Regions from separate parts of the Pseudomonas sp. NPDC079086 genome, predicted to be linked through region 1. Evidence: riboswitches for the same ligand, from Rfam matches in the RefSeq annotation. Region 1 holds a riboswitch; the other holds the start of a gene.
The links. Region 1 has a riboswitch for cobalamin ahead of ACIGEK_RS18275 (TonB-dependent receptor domain-containing protein). Riboswitches for the same ligand answer to the same signal wherever they lie in the genome.
Positions count from the first base shown of each region.

Region 2: it holds a riboswitch for cobalamin, as region 1 does, so the genes downstream of both, cobW (cobalamin biosynthesis protein CobW) here and ACIGEK_RS18275 (TonB-dependent receptor domain-containing protein) in region 1, are expected to answer to the same signal.

Region 1 covers NZ_JBITTY010000004.1:42,738-50,594, reverse strand. Annotated here, with positions in the region: partial or broken gene ACIGEK_RS18285 (carboxyl transferase domain-containing protein) at 1-3,033, shown strand, start outside; gene dxs (1-deoxy-D-xylulose-5-phosphate synthase) at 3,210-5,108, shown strand; cobalamin riboswitch at 5,175-5,391, shown strand; gene ACIGEK_RS18275 (TonB-dependent receptor domain-containing protein) at 5,491-7,362, shown strand; gene ACIGEK_RS18270 (cobalamin-binding protein) at 7,428-7,857, opposite strand, start outside.
Region 2 covers NZ_JBITTY010000001.1:736,469-744,325, forward strand. Annotated here, with positions in the region: gene ACIGEK_RS03565 (DNA helicase UvrD) at 1-853, shown strand, start outside; gene ACIGEK_RS03570 (hypothetical protein) at 1,799-2,242, shown strand; gene ACIGEK_RS03575 (hypothetical protein) at 2,728-2,976, shown strand; gene ACIGEK_RS03580 (YoaK family protein) at 3,001-3,762, shown strand; gene cobM (precorrin-4 C(11)-methyltransferase) at 3,783-4,538, opposite strand; gene ACIGEK_RS03590 (cobalamin biosynthesis protein) at 4,535-4,978, opposite strand; cobalamin riboswitch at 5,065-5,301, shown strand; gene cobW (cobalamin biosynthesis protein CobW) at 5,401-6,456, shown strand; gene cobN (cobaltochelatase subunit CobN) at 6,463-7,857, shown strand, end outside.

The sequences.
Region 1 (7,857 bases):
GTTACGGCTTTCTCGCGGAAAACGCCGAGTTCGCCCGCCGCTGCCAGGCCGCCGGTTTGTGTTTTGTTGGCCCCAGCAGCGAGGTTCTGCAGCTGTTTGGCGACAAGGCAGCGGCGCGGGAATTAGCCGAACGCTGCGCGGTGCCGATGGTGGCGGGGGTTAATCGACCAATCAGCCTTGCCGAAGCCCACGGGTTCTTCACCGAACATGGCGCGGTAATGCTTAAAGCCCTGGCCGGCGGTGGTGGCCGCGGTATGCGCCCAGTGTTGCGAGCCGATGAACTGGACGAAGCCTTTGCCCGCTGCCAATCGGAAGCCCGCGCTGCATTCGGGAATGACGCGCTGTATATCGAGCAATTGGTCAGCCAGGCCCGGCATATCGAAATACAGGTACTGGGCGATGCCAGCGGCGCGGTCAGCCACTTGTGGGAGCGCGACTGCAGCCTGCAACGCCGCCAGCAGAAGCTGGTGGAGATCGCCCCCCAGCCCGGACCTACCCGCCGCCACCCGCGAGCGCATGATCACCTGCGCGCTAAAGCTGGCCGGAGCGGCAAAGTACCAAGGCCTGGGCACCTTCGAGTTTTTGCTGGATGCCGAGCGGCCCGAGCGCTTCTACTTTATGGAGGCCAACCCGCGCATTCAGGTCGAACACACCGTCACCGAGCAGGTCACCGGTGTTGACCTGCTGCACACCCAGCTCAAGCTCGCCGCCGGTCAGTCACTCGCCAACCTCGGCCTGCTGCAGCCGCCGCCCGTCAATGGCTGCGCCGTGCAGCTGCGTATCAACCTGGAAAGCATGAACACCGATGGCAGCACGCGTCCGGCCGCCGGCACTCTGAGCGCCTACCAACCGCCCAGCGGCCCTGGCCTGCGCGTGGATGGTTACGGCTACGCCGGCTATCCGGTCAGCCCCAGCTACGACTCGCTGCTGGCCAAGCTGATCGTCCACGCGCCGGACTTCCCCAGCGCCCTGCGACGCTCCTACCGCGCGCTATGCGAGTTCCGCCTGGAGGGTGTGGCGAACAACCTGCACCTGCTGCAAAACCTGCTGCGTTTACCGCAAGTGGCGAGTTATCAACTGACCACGCGCTTTGTCGAAAGCCACCTGAGCGAGCTGCTGGCAGCGCAGCCCCAAGCCCATCCGCATCACTTCTTTGCCGATACTCAGGCAACTAGCCAAGCCAGCAATCAAGTACAAGACACACCGCCGGGCTGCCTGCCGTTGCAAACCCACAGCACCGGCGTGGTGGTCAGCCTGGAGGTGGCCGAGGGCGATGCCGTCGCGGTCGGCCAGAGCATCGCCGTGCTGGAAGCAATGAAGATGGAATTCGTGGTTAGCGCCAGCCACAGCGGCATCGTCCGCCAACTGGCGGTGCAGATCGGCAGCGCATTGAATGAAGGCCAAGCGCTGCTGTTTATCGAACCCGCCGAGGTCGATGCCGCCAACCAGCAAAACGAACAAAGCCTGGACCTGGAGCATATTCGTGCGGACCTGGCCGAGGTGCTTGAGCGCCATGCCGTGACCCGTGACGAACGCCGCCCGCAGGCCGTGGCCAAGCGGCGCAAAACCGGCCAGCGCACGGTGCGCGAGAACCTTGCCGAGCTGCTGGATGACGGCAGCTTCAGCGAATACGGCGCTCTGGCGATTGCCGCGCAACGCCGCCGACGCTCGCTGGAGGAGCTGATCGAACAAAGCCCTGCCGATGGCCTGGTCGCCGGCATCGGCACGGTCAACGCGGAGACATTCGGCAGCGAAGCCGCGCGCTGCATGGCCATCGCCTACGACTACACGGTATTCGCCGGCACCCAAGGCGTGATGAACCACAAGAAGACCGACCGCATGCTCGGCCTCGCCGCGCAGTGGCGTTTGCCGCTGGTGCTGTTTGCCGAAGGTGGCGGCGGTCGCCCCGGCGATACCGATTTCGTCGGCGTGGCCGGGCTGGACTGCCACACCTTTGTCGGCATGGCCAAACTCTCCGGCCTGGTGCCGCTGGTCGGCGTAGTGTCTGGGCGCTGCTTTGCCGGTAATGCCGCCCTGCTCGGTTGCTGTGATGTGATTATCGCCACCGAGAACGCCACCATCGGCATGGCCGGCCCGGCGATGATCGAAGGCGGCGGCCTGGGCAGCTTCAAACCGGAACAGGTCGGCCCAGTCAGCGTGCAGGGGCCCAATGGGGTCATCGATGTGTTGGTGGCGGATGAAACCGAGGCCGTGCAGGTCGCCAAGCAATACCTGAGCTACTTCCAGGGCCCGCTCAGCGACTGGCAATGCGCCGATCAGCGCGAGCTGCGGCATGTCATCCCTGAGAACCGCCTGCGCGTGTATGACATCCGCCAGGTCATCGCCACCCTGGCCGACCGCGACTCGGTACTGGAACTGCGCCGCCAGCTTGCCCCGGGGCTGATCACCGCATTTATCCGCATTGAAGGTAAACCCTTCGGCTTGCTGGCCAACAATCCCGCGCACTTGGGTGGTGCCATCGACGCAGTGGCCGGCGACAAAGCCGCGCGCTTTATGCAGCTGTGCGATGCCTTCGATATCCCGCTGCTGTCGCTGTGCGACACGCCCGGTTTTATGGTAGGCCCCGAGGCAGAAAAACAGGCCACGGTGCGCCACGTGTCGCGCATGTTCGTTGCCGCCGCCAGCCTGACGGTGCCGTTTTTCACCGTGGTGCTGCGCAAGGGTTATGGCCTCGGCGCGCAAGCCATGGCCGCCGGCAGCTTCCATTCGCCGCTGTTTACTATCGCCTGGCCCAGTGCCGAGTTTGGTGCGATGGGCCTAGAAGGTGCCGTGCGTCTGGGTTTTGCCAAGGAGCTGGCGGCTATCGAAGAGCCCGACGCGCGCCAGCAGCTGTTCGACAAGCTGGTGGCCAAGGCTTACCAGAACGGCAAGGGCATCAATATGGCCAGCTTTCTGGAGATCGATGCGGTCATCGACCCGGTGGAAACCCGCGCCTGGCTGCTACGCGGGCTAAATGCCGCACCCCGCTCCGCGCCTCGCGAAGGCAAGAAGCGCACAGTGGATACCTGGTAGAGGGCAGCAATCCGTAGGCTGGGTGACAGCCCTTCACCGTGCCCGATGGGTTAGCACCTATGCAGCCCCATCCGTCCTACGAATTCATTGGTTGCGGCCTGGCCGAAGCATGTTTGGGCAGTTTCCGGCGCATCGGGTAAACTGCCGCATCTTTTACACCTATAACGATCTGCCTGATGCCGACGACCTTCCACGAGATTCCCCGTGAGCGCCCGCTGACGCCCATTCTAGACCGCGCCAATACGCCGGACGAGCTGCGCCGCCTGGGCGAAGCCGAGCTGGAAACCCTGGCCGACGAGCTACGCGAATACCTGCTGTATACGGTCGGGCAGACGGGCGGGCATTTCGGCGCAGGTCTGGGCGTGATCGAACTGACCGTAGCCCTGCATTACGTCTTCGACACCCCGGACGACCGCCTGGTATGGGACGTCGGCCATCAGGCCTATCCGCACAAGATCCTCACTGGCCGCCGCGAGCAGATGGGCAGCCTGCGGCAGAAGGATGGCATCGCCGCCTTCCCGCGCCGCTCAGAAAGCGAATACGACACCTTCGGCGTTGGCCACTCCAGCACCAGCATTAGCGCGGCCCTGGGCATGGCCATTGCCGCGCGCATTCAGGGCAGCAAACGCAAGGCCGTGGCAGTCATCGGCGACGGCGCCCTGACCGCCGGCATGGCCTTCGAGGCGCTGAACCACGCCAGCGACGTCAGCGCCAACATGCTGGTGATCCTCAACGACAACGACATGTCGATCTCCAAGAACGTTGGCGGCCTGTCCAACTACCTGGCCAAAATCCTCTCTAGCCGCACTTACGCCAGCATGCGCGAGGGCAGCAAGAAGATCCTCTCGCGCCTGCCAGGCGCCTGGGAGATCGCGCGCAAGACCGAAGAACATGCCAAAGGCATGTTGGTGCCCGGTACCCTGTTCGAAGAGCTGGGCTGGAACTATATCGGCCCGATCGACGGTCACGACCTGCCGACTTTGCTCGCCACCCTGCGTAATATGCGCGACCTCGACGGCCCGCAGTTTCTGCATGTGGTAACCAAGAAGGGCAAGGGCTTTGCCCCAGCCGAAGCTGACCCGATTGGCTATCACGCGATCACCAAGCTGGAGCCGATCAACGCGCCAGCAGCGCAACCCAAGCAAGCCTCTGGGCCGAAATACTCCAGCGTATTTGGCCAATGGCTGTGCGATATGGCCGCGGCAGACCCGCGCCTGGTCGGCATTACTCCGGCAATGAAGGAAGGCTCGGATCTGGTGGCGTTCAGTGAGCGTTATCCCGAGCGCTATTTCGACGTGGCCATCGCCGAACAACACGCCGTAACCCTGGCCGCCGGCATGGCCTGCGATGGCGCCAAGCCCGTAGTGGCGATCTACTCGACCTTCCTGCAGCGCGCCTATGACCAGCTGATCCACGATGTGGCGGTGCAGCACCTTGATGTGCTGTTCGCCATCGACCGCGCGGGCCTGGTCGGCGAAGACGGCCCGACCCACGCCGGTAGCTTCGATATTTCCTACCTGCGCTGCATCCCCGGCATGCTGGTGATGACGCCGAGCGATGAAAACGAGCTGCGCCGCATGCTTACCACCGGCCACTTGTTCGACGGTCCGGCGGCGGTGCGCTACCCGCGCGGCAGTGGCCCTAATGCGGCTATCGAAGCAAGCTTGAAGCCACTGGAAATCGGCAAAGGCATCGTCCGCCGCCAAGGCAGCAAAGTCGCCTTGCTGGTATTCGGCGTACAACTGAGCGAAGCACTTAAGGTCGGTGAAAGCCTGGATGCAACGGTCGTGGATATGCGCTTTGTCAAACCCTTGGACGAGACCTTGGTGCGCCAACTGGCAGCCAGTCACGAGTTGCTGGTGACGATTGAAGAGAACTGTGTGATGGGCGGTGCCGGCAGTGCGGTCAACGAATTCCTCGCCCACGCGGGTATCCTCAAGCCAATGCTGAATCTGGGCCTGCCGGACTACTACGTCGAGCACGCCAAACCAGCGCAGATGCTTGCCGAATGCGGTCTGGATGCACCCGCTATAGAAGCAGCCATCCGCGCGCGCCTCGCCAGCCTTCCAGCATGAATACCGCTCATCCAGAGCTGAGTCAGACTTGCTTGTAATTCATCCAACCGCGCATTAAGGTGCGCGGCGTTTTACTTCTGCCAAGGTTCGCCACTTCCGAAAGAAGCGGCGTTAAACGGGAAGCCGGTGCGCTCATGAAGAGCCAACCCGGTACTGCCCCCGCAACGGTAATCGACCACAGATCAGGATCTGTACGCCGCCTCACGCGCCACTGGGTCATTCCGGGAAGGCGAGGCCGCGCTAGTCGAGAGTCCGGAGACCGGCCTTGCTGGATGTGACTGGTGTTGCGGAGGGCATCACCGTCAAGCTCAGGCTGCGTCCGCGCGCCCGTTCTTGCACCTGCCCTTCTCAAAAGCCGTTCGACCTTTTGAGGATTCTCTACGTGAAATTGTCCCGCCTTGCCCTGGCTGTGGCGCTGCTGCCGCTGACTGCCCATGCTGACCCACTCGAAGTGCAGCCACTGGTTGTGACCTCCGGGCGACATGCCGAACCGATCAAGCAGGCGACCGCCGCAACCACGGTATTTACCCGCAAGGACATCGAACGCCTGCAAGTGCGCAGCGTGGCAGAGCTGCTTGAGCGGGTGCCCGGCGTCAGCGTCAGCCGTACCGGCGGCGCGGGCAGCCAGACCGGCCTATTCGTGCGTGGCACCTCAACTGCGCAAACCCTGGTTTTGGTAGACGGCCAACGCATCTCTGCCGCGTCCAGCGGCACCAGCAGCCTGGAATTTCTCAGCCCGGAGCAGATCGAACGCGTTGAAGTCGTACGCGGCGCACGCTCGGCGCTGTATGGCTCGGATGCCATCGGTGGCGTCGTGCAGATTTTCACCCGTCAAGGCAGCGGTGATGGACTCAAGCCCTATGTGCGCTTTGGCGCCGGCAGCAATCAGACCTTCGAGCGTAGCCTTGGCGTGTCCGGCGGTGACGCGCAAACCCGCTTCAGCCTGGGAGCGGCTCTCGATGAAACCCAAGGGATTGATGCCACACGCGATAACTTCGGCGCCAACGGCGATAACGATGCCTACCGCAATAAATCGCTGAGCCTGAACCTCTCGCACCGATTCAATGACGATCTGAAAATCGGCTTCAGCGCCATCGACCAACGCGGCCAGGCCGAGTTCGAAGACATCTTCAGCACCTCACTGCCCAGCACAGACTTCCAGCTCAGCAGCCTGTCCAGCTACATCGATGCCAACTTCAGCGAAGTCTGGAATAGCCGCCTGGAAATTGGCCACAGCGAAGATAAGCGCGACACCGGTAACGACCAGCCTCAGGCCAGCGCTGACTCGTTCTACAGCTTCAACACCTATCGCGACTCGGCCAATTGGGTAAACACCCTGACTCTCAACGAGCGACACCAAGTGCTGCTGGGCGCCGACTGGTATGAAGATCGTCTGCGTAGTAACACGGACTTTGTCGAGGACTCGCGCTGGAATCAGGCGGCATTTATTCAGCACCGCTACAACGCCGAATACTTCTCGACCGAACTGGGTCTGCGCCATGACAAAAACCAGCAGTTCGGCAGCGAGAACAGCTGGAACGCCGCGTTGACTGTGCCATTCAACAACGACAACGATTTGATTCTGTCCTACAGCGAAGGCTTTCGCGCACCGACCTTCAACGACCTGTACTACCCCGACTTCTGTTTCGGCGGCTTTTGCTCAGCAAGCGCTAACCCCGACCTAAAGCCAGAAACGTCGAAAAGCTACGAAGCCCAGTGGCGCAGCCGCTACAGCGAAAGCGGCGCGCTGGAACTATCGCTGTATCGTATCGACCTGCAGGACGCGATTGTTCTCGACCAGAACTTTATTCCGCAGAACGTGCAGACCGCTCGCATCAATGGCTTCGAGGCAGCCATAAAACAGGAGCTGTATGGCTGGCAGGGCAACCTCGCACTCGCACTGATCGATCCACGGGATCGCGACACTGGCCACACCCTCGCACGCCGCGCCAAGCGCACGCTGAGCCTGGACTTGGATCGCCCCTTCGGTGAGTTTGCAGTAGGAGCCAGTTGGCGCGCGGTCAGTGGCCGCTATGACGATGCCGACAACACCCGTGAGCTGAGCGGTTACGGCCTGCTTAGCCTGCGCGGAAAATGGCAGGCTACCGAGGAAGTGGCCTTCGACCTGAAACTGAACAACCTGTTCGATAAGGATTATGCCGAGGCGACTTACAGCACAACTAACGGACGCTTCGGCTACAACAATGAAGGCCGCACCGCGTTGTTTGCTGTGACCTGGACACCTCAGCTTTGAGCCATCAACCAAACGCTCAATAGACTGACCCCAAGACAGAACCCCGCCATAGCGCGGGGGTTTTCTTAGTGAGCGCGGCTCAACACCTCACATAACCGCTCCACCGCCGCCAGCATCTGAAAGCTCGGCCGCTCCAGGCCTGCATCCGGTACCCGCCACAGTTGCTTACGCTCGACTGCGACCACGCCAGGCCAGATGCGCCAGGCATCCAACTGCTCCTGCGTGCCAGCCAGGATCACCTCGGGGTTCGCTTGCAACACCGCCTCGACGCTGACCTGCGGCGCAGGCAAGGTGAGCTCGGCAAAGATATTCTCGGCACCGCAGATACTCAGGGCGTCGCTGATAATCTGCTGGCCGCCGATGGTGTACAGCGGCGTATCCCAGACCTGATAGAACAGGCGCAATGGCTGTTCACGCTGATAGCGCTGACGCAGCGCGGCCAGCCCGCTATTGAATTGCTGACGCAGTTGCTGGCCCTGATCGGCACGGCCGACA
Region 2 (7,857 bases), on a different contig from region 1:
CTTTGGGTTCCTTAACGGCTTCTGCTACAGACCGCAGCTTGAGCTGGCTTTGGGTACGCGCGGGCTGAACTTCAGAACGCCACCTGCTCACACGCGGGCGATTGCTCGTACTGAGATCGAGTACTACAAGGACGGTAAGGGGTATCTATTCCACAACCGCCTGGCCAAGCTGCTGCAGGTCATGGGGACGGTCCCTCGGCTCATTGCTCGAATTGAGCGCTTCTACGACCAGCTTTTTATTGATGAGGTCCAAGATTTCGCGGGTCACGACTTCGATCTTTTGCTCGCCCTGATGCCTGCCCAGGTAGACATCCTGTTGGTTGGCGACTTCTATCAGCACACTTTCGACACTAGCCGAGATGGTCCCACCAACCGCACGTTGCATGACAACATTCAGCGCTACGAGCGTCGTTTTAGTGACGCTGGCGTTCAGGTCGACAAGGAAACCTTGAGCCACAGCTGGCGGTGTGGGACAACTGTGTGCGACTTCATCACGACCCAACTTCAGATCAATATCGGCTCACACAGGGACGATGAAACGGCGATTGTTCCTGTGGATACACAAGCTCATGCTGATGCCATCCATGCCAATCCGGATGTGGTGAAGCTCTTCTACCAGGAGAGCTACAAGTACGGATGCCATGCATTCAATTGGGGAGCGAGCAAAGGCATGGATCACTTCCAGGATGTGTGCGTTGTACTGAGCGACAGAAACTGGAAGCTCTATCTTCGAGGCAGCTTTGAAGGTCTGCCTGCCAAGACTCGTAACAAGCTCTACGTGGCCTGCTCTCGTGCGCGAGGAGATATCTATCTAGCTCACGAAAAGTACTTCAGGGCCTTCAAGTCCAGCTGATCTGAATCGCGGTAGCACCTTCAGAACGGCGATCTATCGAGCCTAAAGCTTGGCCTGGATAAATGTGGCGATCTTTCCCACGGCGGGGCAGCAGGAGAGTTCACTGGCGCACCATCTAGCAGGATGGCGAATTCTGCCACCCCCAGCTTGGTAAGTAGACCAACAAGCGGCTCAAGGGTTTTGAATACGCGAGGACCACCTCGTTGCCGCTGTAACTCATAAGTCTCAAGTTGCGACATGATCTGCAAGATGTAGCCACCGCTTTGGAGCTTCCGGGCGAAGGCCACCGAGTTAGCTTCTCTGATTCGAAAGGGCAGGTCGCTCTCTACAATTCCAACCATATCGACCTCAATCAAAGATACCAATTTGATTCATTTTAGCCGATACGAAGCAATTTGAATCAGGCTAGAATGAACTAATCAGGATCATACGAAAGCCTCGAAAACACTGGGTTTCATGAGCTTTTATAGGTAATGGATCATCTAGATAGGTAGCGTCTTGTCGGTAAAAGATAGCTTCGTAATTTTCTACGAGGCTCAAAATTATGGATATGTTCTTCAAAGCAGTAGCTACTGCTCTTACTGCCAACCCTCTTAACTTGGCCCTCTGCTGCGTTCTCGTACTGACGATTGCCGTAGTAGTGATTGCATGGAATAGGAGATAGGGATGAAGGCTGATCTCCCGAGGTTTGCACGGCTCCCCATCAAATGGATCCAAGAGGGGGGGCTGGTTGCATTGGGGAATCGGGCGGATAGAGAGGCCCCGATCTCGCGCCCACTGCAGAATTGCAGCCTGGCAGCTCTTAAGCTTTTCCTCTGCTTGTGTATGCGTGCGGACTTCAATACCGGGTCGCTGTCGACGACCTACCCTCAGCTGATAGCTCTATCGGGAATGTCTAGGCCGTTGGTAGCTCGAGCTCTCAAACGGCTTGTTAGCGAAGCGCTGGTGTCGAAGATCGACAAGCCTTTACGTGAAGGAACAGAGCTCAAGCTCTCTGGTTGGGAGGACGCTTACTACGGCAAGCTGCCTAAGCAGGTTTTTTACGATGGTGCGCAAGATAAGCTACTCAAACTGAGGGAGTTCGAGTTCAGTGCGTTGTCGCTTTATTCGCTGAAGGTCTATCTCGTCATTGTGGGCTTCAGAGACCGCAGGAATTTCAATATCACGACGATAAACTACACAACGATTGCCTCCAAAGCAGGGGTGCCGAAGCATCAAATCCCGGCCGTGCTTAACCGGCTATACGCGAGCGAGCTGATAGCCTACAAGCAAGCTGACTACTACGAGTCTTCTCAGGCCCAAGCGGATCGAACAAATAGATATCTTGTCCGTGGTCTAGGAGACCGCTGGCCAGCGTTCAATCCAGGGAAGCAAGCAACAACGGAGTGATTGAGCTTCCTCCAGAAGATCGATTGGTGCCCAGAGGGAGTGAACGTCGCCGCGGAGCTGCTCTCCTTCGCAACGCTCACCCTTACCCGCAGAGATGGGCTACCCCCTCATCCTGCTATCCCTAGTCTGCGATTCCACCAGCATATCTGGATGAGGCAGGCCGAATAGTGGAGCTAGATTGCGCTAGCTAGTCCGTTTCGTTGCCCTGAGAAACTAGAGCTGGCAAGTGTAGAGGGAGGCCAAAAATGGCTTCCCTCTACAAGCCCCGTCACCACTGTGTTTCCGGCAAAAGGATGAAACTTTATTTCCATATTTTAGGCCATGGCGAACGGCCTTGCCGCAAATTGGATGATACTTTAACGTCCCATACTGATTTCCATCTCGGTACAACCCCGTCCTAGGCCTTCAGCAGATTGATTTCTATCTAATTGGTTTATAAGTATTTTATAGAATTTTTGAAGCTTGATAACGAAGCTTTAAATTGGATGAAACTTTATTTTCATCCCACACGTGAAGATATAAAAAGTAAGCAGGCGCAGGGTGTGGTCTTTGATACGCACATCATCGCCAACCCGGCCAATACCCGGGAATGGATCGTGCTATTGAAGAAGGGCGCGGGCACCAGCTTCTTTCTGGTTGATGACCAAGAGCAGGTGGAGTCCTTCGCCGACCTCAATGACCTGATCGAAGAGTTGCGCTTACTCGGCATCAAAGGCACAGAGATTCATCTCTAACAGGCTGTAAACCAGGGTCACCCAATGCCCATTCGTTATGCGAGAAGTCTGACCGGCCGCACTCGCAGTGCGGCTGCCAACCGGCATCTTGGGTTTACCCTGGCTTTTGTTGCCGGGGCGATCAATGCCGGCGGATTTCTTGCCGTGCAGCAATACACCTCGCACATGACCGGCATTGTCTCGGCAATGGCCGATAACATCGCTCTGGGCGCGTATGAGCTGGTCTGGGGTGGCCTCGGCGCGGTGCTGTCGTTTCTTCTTGGCGCGGCGTGTTCGACGGTGATGATCAATTACTCACGGCGGCGGCATCTGCACAGCGAATACGCCTTGCCGCTGCTGCTTGAGGCCGTGTTGCTGCTGTGTTTTGGCTTTTTGGGCACGGCAATGGCGCAGATTACCGGCCTGTTTGTGCCGCTGACGGTGATGCTGCTGTGTTTCATCATGGGCCTGCAGAACGCGCTGATCACCAAGCTTTCCAACGCCGAAATCCGCACCACGCATATCACCGGGATCATCACTGACATCGGCATCGAGCTGGGCAAGCTGTTCTATTGGAATCGCACGCGCGGGCCTGAAATAGCCCGGGTGATGGCCGACCGTCAGCGGTTGCGGGTGCTCAGCTTGTTAGCGCTGTACTTCTTCCTCGGTGGGGTGATCGGCGCACTGGGTTTCAGCTACCTGGGGTACATCGCCACCGTGCCGCTGGCCTTGCTGCTGGTGTTGCTGGCCTGCGTGCCGGCGCTGGATGACCTGCTGTTACTCGCACGGAGGGCGCTACGTCGCTGAAGTCGATCGGTTGGTTACGCTCAAGCGTCTGACGACCTGAACAGATGGCGATGCTCGGCGTTATACAGCGCCGAGTCGGCGAACTGTTCGGCGTGCAGCACGCGGCCGACGAGGATCAGTGCAGTACGGCGAAAGCCCTTGGCGCGCACCTGCTCCTCGATGGTGGCGAGGGTGCCACTGACCCAATCCTGATCCGGCCAGCTGGCCCGGTGCACCACAGCAATCGGACAGTCCGCGCCGTAGTGCGGCAGCAACTCAGTGACTATCTTGCTCAGATGTACCACGCCGAGGTGAATGGCCATGGTCGCGCCGTGGCGCGCCAGATCACTCAGCTGCTCACCCGCCGGCATCTCCGACTTGCTCGCATAGCGAGTGAGAATCAGCGTCTGTGCCACCTCGGGCAGGGTCAGTTCGCTTTCCAGCAGGGCGGCGCAAGCAGCGGTCGCAGTGACGCCGGGAATGATCTGGAAAGGAATTTCCAGCCGACGCAGGTGGCGGATCTGTTCGCCAATCGCGCCATACAGCGACGGGTCGCCGGAATGCACGCGGGCCACGTCCTGGCCTTTGCCGTGCGCCTGGGCAATCAGCTCGATAATTTCATCCAGGTGCAGTTCAGCGGTGTTCACCACCTGCTCAGCGCTATGGCCTTCCAACACCGCTGCCGGTACCAGCGAGCCGGCGTAGAGAATCACCGGGCAGCTGCGCAGCAGGCGCTGGCCCTTTACGGTGATCAGCTCGGGGTCGCCGGGGCCGGCACCGATAAAGTAGACGGTCATGACAAATCCTTGGGTGCAATCGACGCCAGCGCGCAGGTGGCACTGGCATTACGGGTTTTGCCGCCGAGCAGGCGGACAGGTTGGCCGCCCAGGCGTTCGGCCAGCGCCTGGGCGCAGGGTTCGGCGACGGCCGGGCTGCCGGTGACGGCCAGAGTAAGTGCGCAAGCTTGAACGAGGTTTTGATAGGGCAGCAGCTCTTCAGGGCTGAAACAGATCAGCTGCAGGCCGAGATGTTCGGCCAGCGCCTGCAGGCCCGGTTCGTCACGCTTGTGCGTGATGCTCGCCAGCCCCGCCAAGTTATCCACATTAAGACCATGCGCCTGCAAACTGTGCAGCAGCAGGCTGAGCAAATCTTCCACACTGCAGCCGCTGCGACAGCCCAGCCCAGCGACTACCTGAATGGCGGCAGCGGGGCGGCTAGGGGCGTTACTGGGGATCATCTGCGGTGCTCGATGTGTGCGGCGGCGTAGCTCACCATGGCGGCCGGCAGTGGTCAACTGCGATTGACCGGCCGCCGTGGCCTGCGTAGCCTTGGCGCGTTCGAGGTTCTTCGCGGCTCTGCCGCTGAAGCTAAGAGGGAACAAGGTGAATGCCTTGGCTGCCCCCGCAACTGTAAACGACTCGTCCCCTTGCGTTGTTCTGCCGCCCAAGCGCTGCAGCACAACAGCCACTGCGTAAACGCGGGAAGGCGAAGGGGGTAGCCGGCGTATCTACGCCAGCCCGGTCGTGAGCCAGGAGACCTGCCTCGTCACGTTTTCGACAACCGGGCGGGGTGATCCGGTGGTGTTGGCTGACGCCCCGTGGCTGTCATGTCTGTGCCGCCTCCTGCTCGTCTTTCTTTCGACGCTATGCAGGACTCGCCATGAAAACCCTCGGCAAACTTCCCGTCACCATCGTTACCGGCTTTCTCGGCGCCGGTAAAACCACCTTGCTCCGGCATATGCTTGGCCACGCTGACGGGCGGCGCATTGCGGTGATCGTCAATGAATTCGGCGAGCTGGGCATCGACGGAGAAATCCTCAAACAGTGCTCCATCGGTTGTAGCGAAGAAGAAGCCAACGGCCGCGTCTTTGAGCTGGCCAACGGTTGCCTGTGTTGCACCGTGCAAGAAGAGTTCTTCCCGGTGATGCGCGAGTTAGTGGCGCGCCGTGGCGAACTCGACCATATCCTTATCGAAACCTCCGGTCTGGCCCTGCCCAAGCCGCTGGTGCAGGCCTTTAACTGGCCGGAAATTCGCAACGCCTGCACGGTGGATGCAGTGATCACTGTGGTCGATAGCCCAGCTGTGGCCGCTGGTACTTTCGCTGCCTTCCCTGACCAGGTCGATCAGCAGCGCAAGCTTGATCCGAATCTCGACCATGAATCGCCGCTGCACGAGCTGTTCGCGGATCAGCTGGCCAGCGCTGATCTGGTGATCCTCAATAAAGCCGACCTGCTCGACGCCGCCACCCTGGCGGCGGTGCGCGCCGAAGTGGCGGAAGAGCTGCCGCCAGCGGTGAAAATTATCGAAGCCCACGGCGGCGAACTGCCGCTGGACGTACTGCTGGGCCTCAACTGCGAAACCGAGCTGCACATCGATGCGCGCAAAACCCACCATGACCTGGAAGGGCATGAAGAGCACGATCACGACGAATTCGACTCGTTCCACGTGGAACTACCGGAGGCCGAGGAAGCGCGTTTGCTGGGCGCACTGAAGGACGTGGTCAGCAAACACGGCATTCTGCGCATCAAGGGTTTCGCGGCGATTCCCGGCAAGCCGATGCGTCTGCTGCTGCAAGGCGTTGGCCAGCGCTTCGACAAACACTTCGACCGCGCCTGGCAGGCTGACGAAGTGCGGGTCAGCCGCTTGATCGTGATCGGTCAGCAGCTTGATCAGGCTGTCATCAGCGCTGAATTGCAGGCGGCATTGGCGAACTAAGCCCCCATGCATCTAATCCGCACCCAGCCCGGCAGCCAAGTACCGGTCGACAGCATCGCCGACCTCGGCCAGACACCGGCCGAGCTGGTGATTCTCTGCACCGGCGATTCGCAGCTGTCGTTACTGGCCGAGGTGGCGCGGCAGTTACCCGAGGATTACCCGAGCCTGCGCCTAGCCAGTCCGGCGCAGTTGAGTAATCACGCCTCGGTGGACCTCTACGTCGAGCAGGTGCTGCAGCATGCCAAGGTCATCCTGATTGCCGTGCACGGCGGCGTCAGTTACTGGCGCTACGGTATTGAGCGTTTGGTTGAGCTGGCCGAGCGCGGTGCGCGGGTGATCATGGTGCCCGGCTGCGACAACCCTGACCCCGAGCTGATGGGCTTGAGCACTGTGCCGCAGGCTGAGGCCGAGCGGCTTTGGCAGTTCCTCCGTCAGGGCGGCGCGCAGAATGCGCGGCAGCTGTTTAACTGCATCGCCAGCCAGTGGCTGCAGCGTGACTATGTCTGGGGCGAGCCGCAGCCGTTGCCGCGCGTGGGCCTCTATCACCCGCAGCAGGCCAGCGCGGTTTTGGCCGACTGGCAGGCTAATTGGCAAGCGACTGCGCCGGTGGTGGCGCTGCTGTTTTATCGCACCCAAGTGCAGGCGGCGAACACCGGCTTTATCGATGTGTTCTGTCAGCGCCTGCAGGCTCAAGGCCTCAACCCGCTGCCGATTGCCGTGGCCAGCCTCAAGGAGGCCGCCTGCCTGGCCCAGGTCGAAACCTGGCTGGACGACACCGGCACGGCGCTGATCATCAACACCACCGCCTTCGCCTTGTCCAACCCGGAAGCACCGAGCGAGCGACCTTTCCGCCGCGATATCCCGGTACTGCAAGCCATTTGCTCGCTGGATAACCATGAGCAATGGCAAGCCAGCGCCCAAGGCCTGGGTTCGCGCGACCTGGCTATGCATGTCGTGTTGCCCGAGCTGGATGGCCGCCTGATTACCCAGCCGATCAGCTTCAAGGGCCTGGCCTGGCGCAGTGAGCGCAGCCAGAGCGATGTGGTGTGTTATCAGCCGCATTTAGCCGGGATGGATTTTGTCGCTGAGCTGGCGCGCAACTGGATCGCCCTGGCCGACAAGGCCAACGCCGACAAACGCATCGCCCTGGTGCTGGCCAACTACCCGACCCGCGATGGGCGCATCGGCAACGGCGTCGGTCTGGACACCCCGGCGGCGGCGCTGAATATCCTCCGTGCACTCGAACAGCAGGGCTATCCGGTGGAGGGCTTGCCCGACAGCGGCACCGCGCTGATCCACCAGCTGCTCGGCGGCGTGACCAATGATCTGGAGATGCTCGACGCACGACCCTGCGCGCAGAGCCTGGCGCTGGAGGACTATCTGGCGTTTTTCCACAGCCTG